One region of the Leuconostoc sp. C5 genome, then DNA from elsewhere that is predicted to be linked to it. Evidence: riboswitches for the same ligand, from Rfam matches in the RefSeq annotation. Region 1 holds a riboswitch; the other holds the start of a gene.
The links. A riboswitch is a leader RNA that binds a small molecule or an ion and turns the genes downstream of it on or off. The one in region 1 is predicted to bind lysine.
Positions count from the first base shown of each region.

Region 1 (4,870 bases):
TTACCAGATAAAATGACAAACACTCAGTATTTTCATCCTAAAGGTAATTCGAAAATTGAACAACAATTATTTGATGTCTATCAGACACTAAAATTGCGACAAGAAAACGGGCTAAACTAAAAAGTCAAGTCTTTCAGTTAACGAGTTTTCGCGTTATAATACTATATGAATTCCTCAGATATACGCATTGCTACATCATCAGCTTTTTCCTTACAACTTTTATTTTCGGTTGGGAATTCAGGACTTAGAAGATATGCCCTTTCATTCGGTAATCTGACAATCTTGATGAACCATCCACCTCGATAATTTCGAGGAAAATCTGCGTAGCGATTAACGGTATCAATTGAGTGTTCCGGGCTAAGCCCGTGCGTCCACATTTGTGGGCGTTTTTTTTGTATAAATTAAAATCAGTGTTTAATTAGGTTAAAGAACATACTATTAATTTTATTATGAAAGCGCTATACTAGAGGTATAGAAGAACGCATTGCATATTGCAAGAAGGGATGTTATTATGACAGCAAATTATCATAGGATTTTAGTACCAATGGATGGATCAAAAGAATCTGAAGCTGCATTAACGCGCGCGATTGAACTGACCTTGGATGCTGGTGATGAAGGCATCTTGTCAATTTTAAACGTTATCGATACCCGTGCATTTCAAAATGTGGCTAGTTTTGACGATACAATGGTTGAAGCAGTTTCAGATGAAACGCGTAAAAGCTTAGAAAAATATAAAGCACAGGCAATTGAAGCTGGTGTTAAAAATGTCGATTATCTAATCGAATATGGTTCGCCCAAGTCGTTAATCGCTAAAGATGTACCTAACGAAGTCAATGCTGATTTGATTGTCATTGGTGCAACTGGATTAAATGCTGTAGAACGTTTAGTTATTGGTTCTGTTACTGAATTCGTAACGAGATCTGCTAAAGTTGACGTCCTAGTAGTTCGCGGTTAAGTTATTGCTCATATAAAAAAGACACTACAATGATGTAGTGTCTTTTTTATATGTCTTTATTTATATTGTTTTAGATCAACATCTTTTAGAGCAATTAGCTTCGTTTTGTGAGAAACCTTGTACCAAAAGTATAAGATTACAAACAAAGGAACTGATAAGTAGGTCACAAATATTTTTTCCCAATTTAGATGGGCAAAACTGTCCGGATCCTGACCAATAATAACACCAATAGAAATCACTAGCGCAAATAGTGGACCGAATGGGAACCACTTAGCCTTGTATTTCAAATCAGACAGACTCTTTCCTTGCGCCACATAAGCTCTTCGGAAGCGATAATGAGAGATAGCAATGCCGACCCAAGCGATGAATCCAGTTAACCCAGAAGCATTGACCAGCCAAGTATAAGCAACTGATCCCCCTTTGGTGTTAGCAATAAATGCTAATAACCCAATCGCAGTAGTTAATACTAAGGCTGCAACTGGAACCCCTCTAGTTGAAAGCTTGGCAAAAATTTTAGGGGCATCCCCTTTACGCGCCATAGCATACAACATACGTGTAGAAGCATATGAACCTGAATTTGCTGACGAAACAATTGATGTTAAGATAACTGCATTCATTAAACTAGCCGCAAAAGCAATTCCTGCGTTTTTAAATACGATTGTAAATGGTGAGACCGCAATGTTTTGTGTGGAAGAACTCAACAAGCGCGGATCTTTATAGTAAACCAGAGCGGAAATGACAAAAATTGCCAGAATATAAAACAATAAGATACGCCAAAACACTTGATTTATCGCCTTGGGAACTGACTTATCAGGATCCTCTGCTTCTCCAGCAGTAATACCAATTAACTCAGTTCCTTGAAAAGAAAATCCAGCAACAACGAATACTGACAAGATAGCTTGAGGTCCACCAACAAATCCGTGATTACCGACCGACAAGTTTTTCATGACATTGATGTCAGAATGAATTACACCAAAAATAGTAGCCAGACCAACAATCAAGAAGGCAATAATAGTTACTACCTTTATCATCGACAACCAGAACTCAGCTTCTCCAAAAGTTCCAACTGAAAAAATATTAATTAAGAAGATAAGTAATAAAGCAATCGCGGAAAATATCCACCCTGGTGTATTTGGAAACCAAAATTCAGCCACCAAGCCAACTGCCACAATGTCGACAGCTAATGTTATAGCCCAATTAAACCAGTAGTTCCATCCCATGGCAAACCCCAATGCTGGGTCAACATATTTACCAGCATAGTCGGAAAATGAACCTGAAGTTGGTGAATAAGTAGCCATTTCACCCAGCGAAGTCATTAAGAAATAAACCATCACACCAATAGCTAAATAAGCGACAATAGCACCCAGAGGACCTGCTTGCGCAACAGTGGCTCCCGAAGCTACGAATAAGCCCGTTCCAATTGAACCACCTAATGCAATCATTGACACATGGCGCGTTTTTAAATTACGCTGTATGTGCCCTTTATGTTCAGACATAAAATCTCCTTCTCAAAATAAAAAAACCTCTCCTTAGCAAACAGGAAGAGGTTTAAAAAGTCATTATATAATCACTTTTCAAAGCGCACCGCATTTCTGCGACAGTCTAGCAACTCTTAATCACTAGCCCAAAGGTTATCTTGCCTGTTAACCCTTTCGGCAACCTTCCCTTTTACATGATTTCAACATCCTGGCGGACTCATTCATGTGACTCATGTTGGCTGCAACCTCTTTGACAATATGAAAATAATAACACACTTACACGCGCCCGTCAATTTCAAGTACCTTTTGCCAATGTCTCGCCCGTTTATAATATTGTTGTGCACTAAACTGCCACCAAAAATAACCAAAGGTAATTGCTCCCAAACCACTAGTCAATGCCATATGATGAGATTGAATACGGGCTAACATAATTGATAACCAAAATAAACCAATTAAAATATTGATCATCACTTGAATTTTTCTCGACTTAACCAAATGTGGCATAATAATGACTAGTAGTAAGAGCAATTGCAACCACCACACCAACAATAAGTTAGGAATAGTTTCACCTATTTTAGGACCATCCTGCCAATGGATGCGCAAAATAATTGTAATAACCCATGTCAGCAACATCGCAACCAATTGTGTAATGGCAAACCACCAGGCAGCGATTTTGTAATTTATTAAATAAAGAAATGCTACCATAACCGCTATCAATGGGATGACGACCCAATAATGGGAAAAAAGATTACCTAACCCTAAGTATAGGGGTATTTTCAACGATAAAATATTGTTTACTGCAAAATCTGTAGTCGCGTCCAGAACTTGCATAAATATCATATGAAATCTAACTTGAATACCTAAAAAAACAAAAATAATGCCAAAGGTAATGATTAAAATTTTTCTTAATTTATCCGGTGGAATTAACATTGTTTATAATTGTGATGATACGGATAAGCATATTCAAATTGTACTGACAAAAACATAGTTTTATGACGACAATGATATTCAATATGCTCAATTGACCCCGCTTGCTCACATTCTCCCAAATATTAAATTTCTACAAACTCATTTGCTTATAGCTCTTAATAATTGTAGCATTATATGAGATATAATTATAAAAAAAAGCTGATATGGTTAAAATTTAATCTTGACTTTAACTTGGTCCGATATCATTACTATCAGTTGGTTTTTTGCCGATATTTTTAGTCGTGCCCTTAAATATCTATACATGGCAGATGAATTATTGCTAGATGAATAATCTCAAAATATGGTGAGAACACTGGTTACTATTTTTTGATTGATCGTTAGTTTCAAGCCTTTTGCCTTTGTTGCCCCAAAATGGCAGTATATCGATAAAATTCGGTAGCTGTCTTTATTATCTTACAAACCGCCATATTTCATTGGCCAAAACAATCGAGAGACCGTTATGAAAAAAAATAAACAAACTGCAGTTAAGTCCAGAATTGATCGCTATTCAAAAAGTAGTCACAGACTACGAAATATTATCTTGCTTATTGTCGGTCTCTTACTTATCGTGTCAGGCACATTTGCTTGGATGGCTATCCATAATACTAAATCAGCAATTGATAAAACATACAAGAGCAGTGGCGTCACTAAATCCCGAAACGTCTCAAGCGTTGTTCAAAGTGGAAAGCCCTTGTCTATTTTGTTATTTGGAACGGATACCGGTGAATTAGGACGTACATACAAAGGACGTACCGATTCAATGATGTTGCTTCTTGTTAACCCCAAGACAAAAAAAACAACAATGATTTCTATCCCTCGTGATGCAATGGTTTCTATTCCGGGGTACGAAAGTACTTTCCCTCAAAAAATAAATGCAGCCTACGCCTATGGTTCAACGGCAACTGCCATTAAAACTGTAGAATCTTACTTAAACATTCCTATTGATTTTTATGCCTTAGTTAATATGTCCGGCTTGGAAAAAATGGTTACTCAAGTTGGGGGAATTTCTGTTAAGTCCCCCATTGACTTCACTTATAGTCAGGAAACAGCCCATGCTTACGGTGCAAACCTATACCGTTTCCACAAGGGAAGCACAGGCTATGAACATTCTGATGATAATGGGGTCACTTGGTCGGCAACCAAGCACGTCATGACTGGTGATGCAGCCCTTGCATTCTCGCGCATGCGTTACGATGATCCAGATGGTGACTATGGGCGTCAAAAACGTCAACGATTGGTATTAGAAGGTTTGATCAAAAAGTCAGCTAATGTTTCAAGTTTGTTAAATACAAAGTTTATGAATACAATGAGTTCAAATGTTCAAACTGATTTGTCATTTGGAGATATAACGACAATTGCTAGCAAATACATTAATGCAGCAAAAAATATTGTCACCGAGCATATTCAGGGTGTCAGCACGAGTTATCCTGATTCTGAAGGGAACAACGTTTCATATGAAGTTGTTACT
Region 1 covers NZ_CP134351.1:1,798,561-1,803,430, forward strand. The annotation lists gene RHP56_RS09160 (replication-associated recombination protein A) at 1-120, shown strand, start outside; gene RHP56_RS09165 (universal stress protein) at 512-955, shown strand; gene RHP56_RS09170 (amino acid permease) at 1,012-2,451, opposite strand; lysine riboswitch at 2,525-2,692, opposite strand; gene RHP56_RS09175 (hypothetical protein) at 2,710-3,138, opposite strand; gene RHP56_RS09180 (LCP family protein) at 3,863-4,870, shown strand, end outside.

Region 2 (4,870 bases), 850 kb from region 1:
AATACATCTTCTGATGGTAGATTCTTAATTAACAATTCAATTTCAGACCAGTCGCCAATTAATTGTCCAAATGACTCATTTCCAAATTGTTGCACAGTATCTGGCACTTCAGTTGCCAATGTGCCTTTATATGTAACTTTTACTGGGGTAATTTTTTTTGCATTTGCAATGAAATTAATTAGTTTTTGTGCTTCGTTTTCAGCCATGTTATTTATCTCCTAGAGTATAATCCTGATCTAAACTGATCATGTGTTCAAAAGTTTCACGTTCAACAACGACTTGATGTTGACCATTTTCCACGAAGACAACGGCCGGTCGTGGATTTCGGTTATAATTTGAAGCCATTGCATACCCGTACGCACCTGTTGCAAGCACAGATAAAATGTCACCAGGTTTTGTCGCCGGTAATTCTTCCTGCCAAACCAATACGTCACCTGACTCACAATATTTACCAGCAATCCGCACAATTTCTTCACTTTTAGCATTTGGTTGATTGGCTAAAACCGCTTCGTAATTTGCTTGATAAAGTGCTGGACGAATATTATCTCCCATACCACCATCTACAGCCAAGTAATTTCTAATTCCTGGAATATCCTTACGCGACCCAACTGTATATAGGGTTTGTCCGGCTGGTCCGACAATCGAACGACCAGGTTCAATCCATATTTCTGGCATTGCCCAATCGTACTGTGTAGCCTTTTCTTTCAAAACACGGATAATAGCATCCGCAAACTCGCTTTCTGGCAAAGGTTGATCCTCATCAGTATAACGAATACCAAATCCACCGCCAGTATTAATGACTTCTGGTTGCCATCCCCATGAGTAAGCAGTATCTGCTAATAGTGCTGCATTTTTCTCAAATCCAGTCACATCAAATATTTGAGATCCAATATGCGCATGTAAGCCACGCAAATGAAGATGGTTATCTTTTATTGCAATATCATAGGCCTGCTTCGCTTGACCTGTTTGTAAATCAAAGCCAAATTTACTATCTTGTTGACCAGTACTAATAAATTCATGAGTATGAGCTGAAATTCCTGGTGAAATACGTAGTAAAATATCTTGAATAACATTTTTTTCCGCCGTAATTTCTGACAGTAGCTGTAACTCAAGAAAATTATCAACAATAATTGTTCCCACACCATTTTCAACGGCCATCACAAGTTCATCATAACTCTTATTATTACCATTAAAACTAAGATGCTGAGTTGGAAAATCAGCTTTAATTGCTGTGTATAATTCCCCACCAGACACGACATCAGCGTGAATATTTTCTTGAGCTGCCACCTGATAAATTGCTTTAGTAGCAAAAGCTTTACCAGCATAACTCACTACATATGGGACATTTTCTTGTTCAAAGATACGCTTAAACGCTCTCATTGTCTTACGAATAAGTGTTACATCGTAAACTGCTAACGGCGTGCCATATGTCTTTGCCAGTTCGATTGTATCAACACCATCAACTGTCAGATGTTGCTTTTCATTTATTGGATACGTCATCATTTCCCCTTGAATTACACAAAAAAACCCTTTGATAGGTTCGCAAAACGGACTTATCAAAGGGCATTGTTAGCATTTTTGACAGTTTCCATAGCTCACCGCATCTCTGCGACAGTCTAATAGCTCTTAACTATTAGCCCAATCAAGGTCATTTGTAGACACCCTTGATTTCGGCGATATCCCCTAAGCTTACTATCAATTGCTACAGCAACTCCGGTAAGTGTATTGTCAATCGCGACCTCTATGTGAAATAATTTTTATTCTGTCATTATTATGACTGAATCATTATTGAATGTCAAGGTTTTTTCGTCTAATTCTTTGCTAGCAATCATGTGATTTTAAAAAGACGTTAATAATTTGTTCATCCGCGGTGCATAAATATCACCAAAGCGTGTAAAGTGCATTAGTATATAATAAAACTCATACCATTTTTCACGTTTTTGCCAGCCATCATCCAATGGCCATTCTTGCATATATTGATTATAAAATGACGGACTAAAGCCGGCAAACACTCTTGAAATCGCCAAATCATATTCCCGATCACCGTAGAACACGTTAGGATCAATAAATACAGGTTTACCTTGATCGTTAAACATAAAGTTTCCTGCCCAGAAATCACCATGCAGTAGTGATGGTTGAACTGTTTGCGCGTGATTATCATTTAATATTGTTTCACGTAAATTACTATAGTGATCACCACGTTGGGTCAGCCAAAAATTATTTTTTTGCGCTTGTGCCATTAGCGGATCCAAGCGTTGTTTCACAAAGAATTCAGCCCAAGAAGATTGCCAAGTATTATTTTTAGGCACAAAATCTACTAAGTTATCACTATCAAATCCAAACTTTGGCGCTGTAGCTTGGTGCATTTTAACCAGCGACTTTGCTAATTCTTGTTGTGACCCATTTCCTTGATTAATCCACGTCAAGACTAAGTAGGCGTGCCCTTGTAACTGTCCCTGCGCTAAAACGGCTGGCACAGTCACCTCTTCCCCCAAAGCCTTCAAGCCAGCAACTTCATGATCAAAAAAACTTGCTTGAGCATTTTGTTGAATCTTTAAAAAATAGCGCTGGTTATTCGAATAGATTGAAAACGCCTCGTTAATGTCTCCACCACGTACCTTCTCTAAGTCGTGTGGTTTTTCAAGTCCCAAACGAGTAACAAAATCGTTGCCTAAGTCCATATTATCCTCCAAAATTTATTATCGGAACAAAAAAACACAATTTTCATTACGAAAACTGTGTTTTTGGCAAAATAATACCCTTATTATCGACAAATTTATTCAATTGTCTCACAGGTATTATCATCTGATTGTAGTGTATCATAATATTATACAGACGTCACTACTTTGTGTACTTCTCTACTGTTAGCTGATGACTGGTAAATTGGCTGCAATTAAATCGTTAGTTACATCCACAAATTTTTCATCGTTCAAACGCAACAAACGCCAATCGTATTCCCTATCATTATCAAATTCATCAATATATGGTTCAAACTCACCTTCAGTTTGTAAAATCAGATAGCCTGCAAAAGCATCCGAAAATTCACTTTCAGTGCTAATAACACGTACTAATTGATTATTAGAAAAAAATCCGATGGCTAACTGATCATTATTCCACTGACCTTCAAAGGACCACTTTAAAGTAATCCAATCTGAAAGTGTTATTCCTAGGTTCAATAGATAATCCACAGATAAACGAATGTGGATTGGATGCTTGCTGGATTGAGAGTCGATTCCTTGAGCATCCAATTGAGAAGAGAAGATGCCACTTAATGCCTCAAAATCACTCACACTGGGTACTTTTTCTTCATTTTGCCATGCTTCAACAGTTTCAACTTCAACATCTAGTGCATCAGCAATCTCTATTGTTGAAATTTTAGTTAATTCTTGTAGTTTTTTTAAGTTATTCATAGTTATAATTATACAGAAAAACCGCCATGAATGGCGGTTATTTCGACATTATTTTTTTCTGTTTCTTTGCAACCATTGCTGAACGAACGACACCAATGATTGTTGGCATTAATGTGACCAACGCAATACCCAAAATAATTACAGAAAAGTGTGCTTTAACAAATGGAATATTTCCGAACATATAACCAGCACCGGTTGCAATTAAACTCCAAGAGAACGCAGCAATCAAACTATTACGTAGGAAATGTTTGTATGAAAATTGGCTGATACCAGCCACAAACGGTACAAATGTGCGGACAATCGGCATGTATCGCCCAATGATTATTGCCGCAGCACCACGCTTTTCAAAGAAAGCTTCAGCTTCTTTGATATGTTGTTCTTTAATGAAACGACCAAAGAAACGATGATGTAAAATTTTATAACCACCTGTACGACCAATCCAAAAATTGACTGAGTCACCAATAACAGCTGCTAAGAAGAATACAATCATAAATACCCAATGATTAAGTCCGGCATTTAGCCCAGCAGGCGTAGCAGCAATAGCTCCTGCAGCAAACAACAGTGAATCTCCAGGTAGAAACGGCATAATCACACTACCAGTTTCAATGAAAATTACTGCAAATAAAATCAAATACGTCCATAAACCGAACGCTTGCACAAGATTACCAATATGGACATCAATGTGCAAAATAAAATCAATTAGAAATGACATAAAGTTCCCCTAAAGTACGAATAGTAATATTTTACCACACATGTGAGCATGTCATATTAAAATATACCTTTTCATCCCTATTGCGATTTTAATTGCCTTCTAACCAGAAAAATTACGGTAACTTACTTATTTAATGCCTGTTTTGGTTGTCTCATTGAAAGACAGCCAAACACGACCATCCAAATGGTAGCACCAATTGCTGGTAGACGAGATTCTGGATTAAAGAAAAGCGTAATAAATACAAAACTGAAAAACAGAATTGCCAATGGCACTAACGTCTTGGGTGCTATGACAAGAAAGCCATCAGGCATGTAACTATCTGACTTGCGATACTTCATGTAAGCGAATAATATGAGTACATAAATCATCAAAAACAAGTCCGTCGATGCGCTTGTCACAAAACTAAATGCATTTGTGATTGATGGAATAACCGAGATTAAGGCCGAAAAAGCAACCATTAATGATGTAACCAGTACAGCATTCACTGGTAATTGTGTTTTTGATGTTTTTCTAAATGGTTGTAAAAACTTGGCCTTAGATTGGAATGATAAAGCAAAGAAATTACGGCTAGCACTAAACAAAACTGAATTTAATGCTGAAGCAGCACTCGTTAATACTACGAAATTAATTAAAGCGGCAGCCCATTTCACACCTGCCAACTGGAAAACCATCACGAAAGGACTTTGATCCTCTGGAATTTTCTGCCATGGATAAATCGTCATAATAATGAACAATGCACCCAGATAGA
Region 2 covers NZ_CP134351.1:633,158-638,027, reverse strand. The annotation lists gene dapD (2,3,4,5-tetrahydropyridine-2,6-dicarboxylate N-acetyltransferase) at 1-206, opposite strand, end outside; gene lysA (diaminopimelate decarboxylase) at 208-1,500, opposite strand; lysine riboswitch at 1,584-1,752, opposite strand; gene RHP56_RS03295 (fructosamine kinase family protein) at 1,839-2,681, opposite strand; gene RHP56_RS03290 (hypothetical protein) at 2,865-3,410, opposite strand; gene RHP56_RS03285 (VTT domain-containing protein) at 3,448-4,122, opposite strand; gene RHP56_RS03280 (amino acid permease) at 4,245-4,870, opposite strand, start outside.
Region 2: it holds a riboswitch for lysine, as region 1 does, so the genes downstream of both, lysA (diaminopimelate decarboxylase) here and RHP56_RS09170 (amino acid permease) in region 1, are expected to answer to the same signal.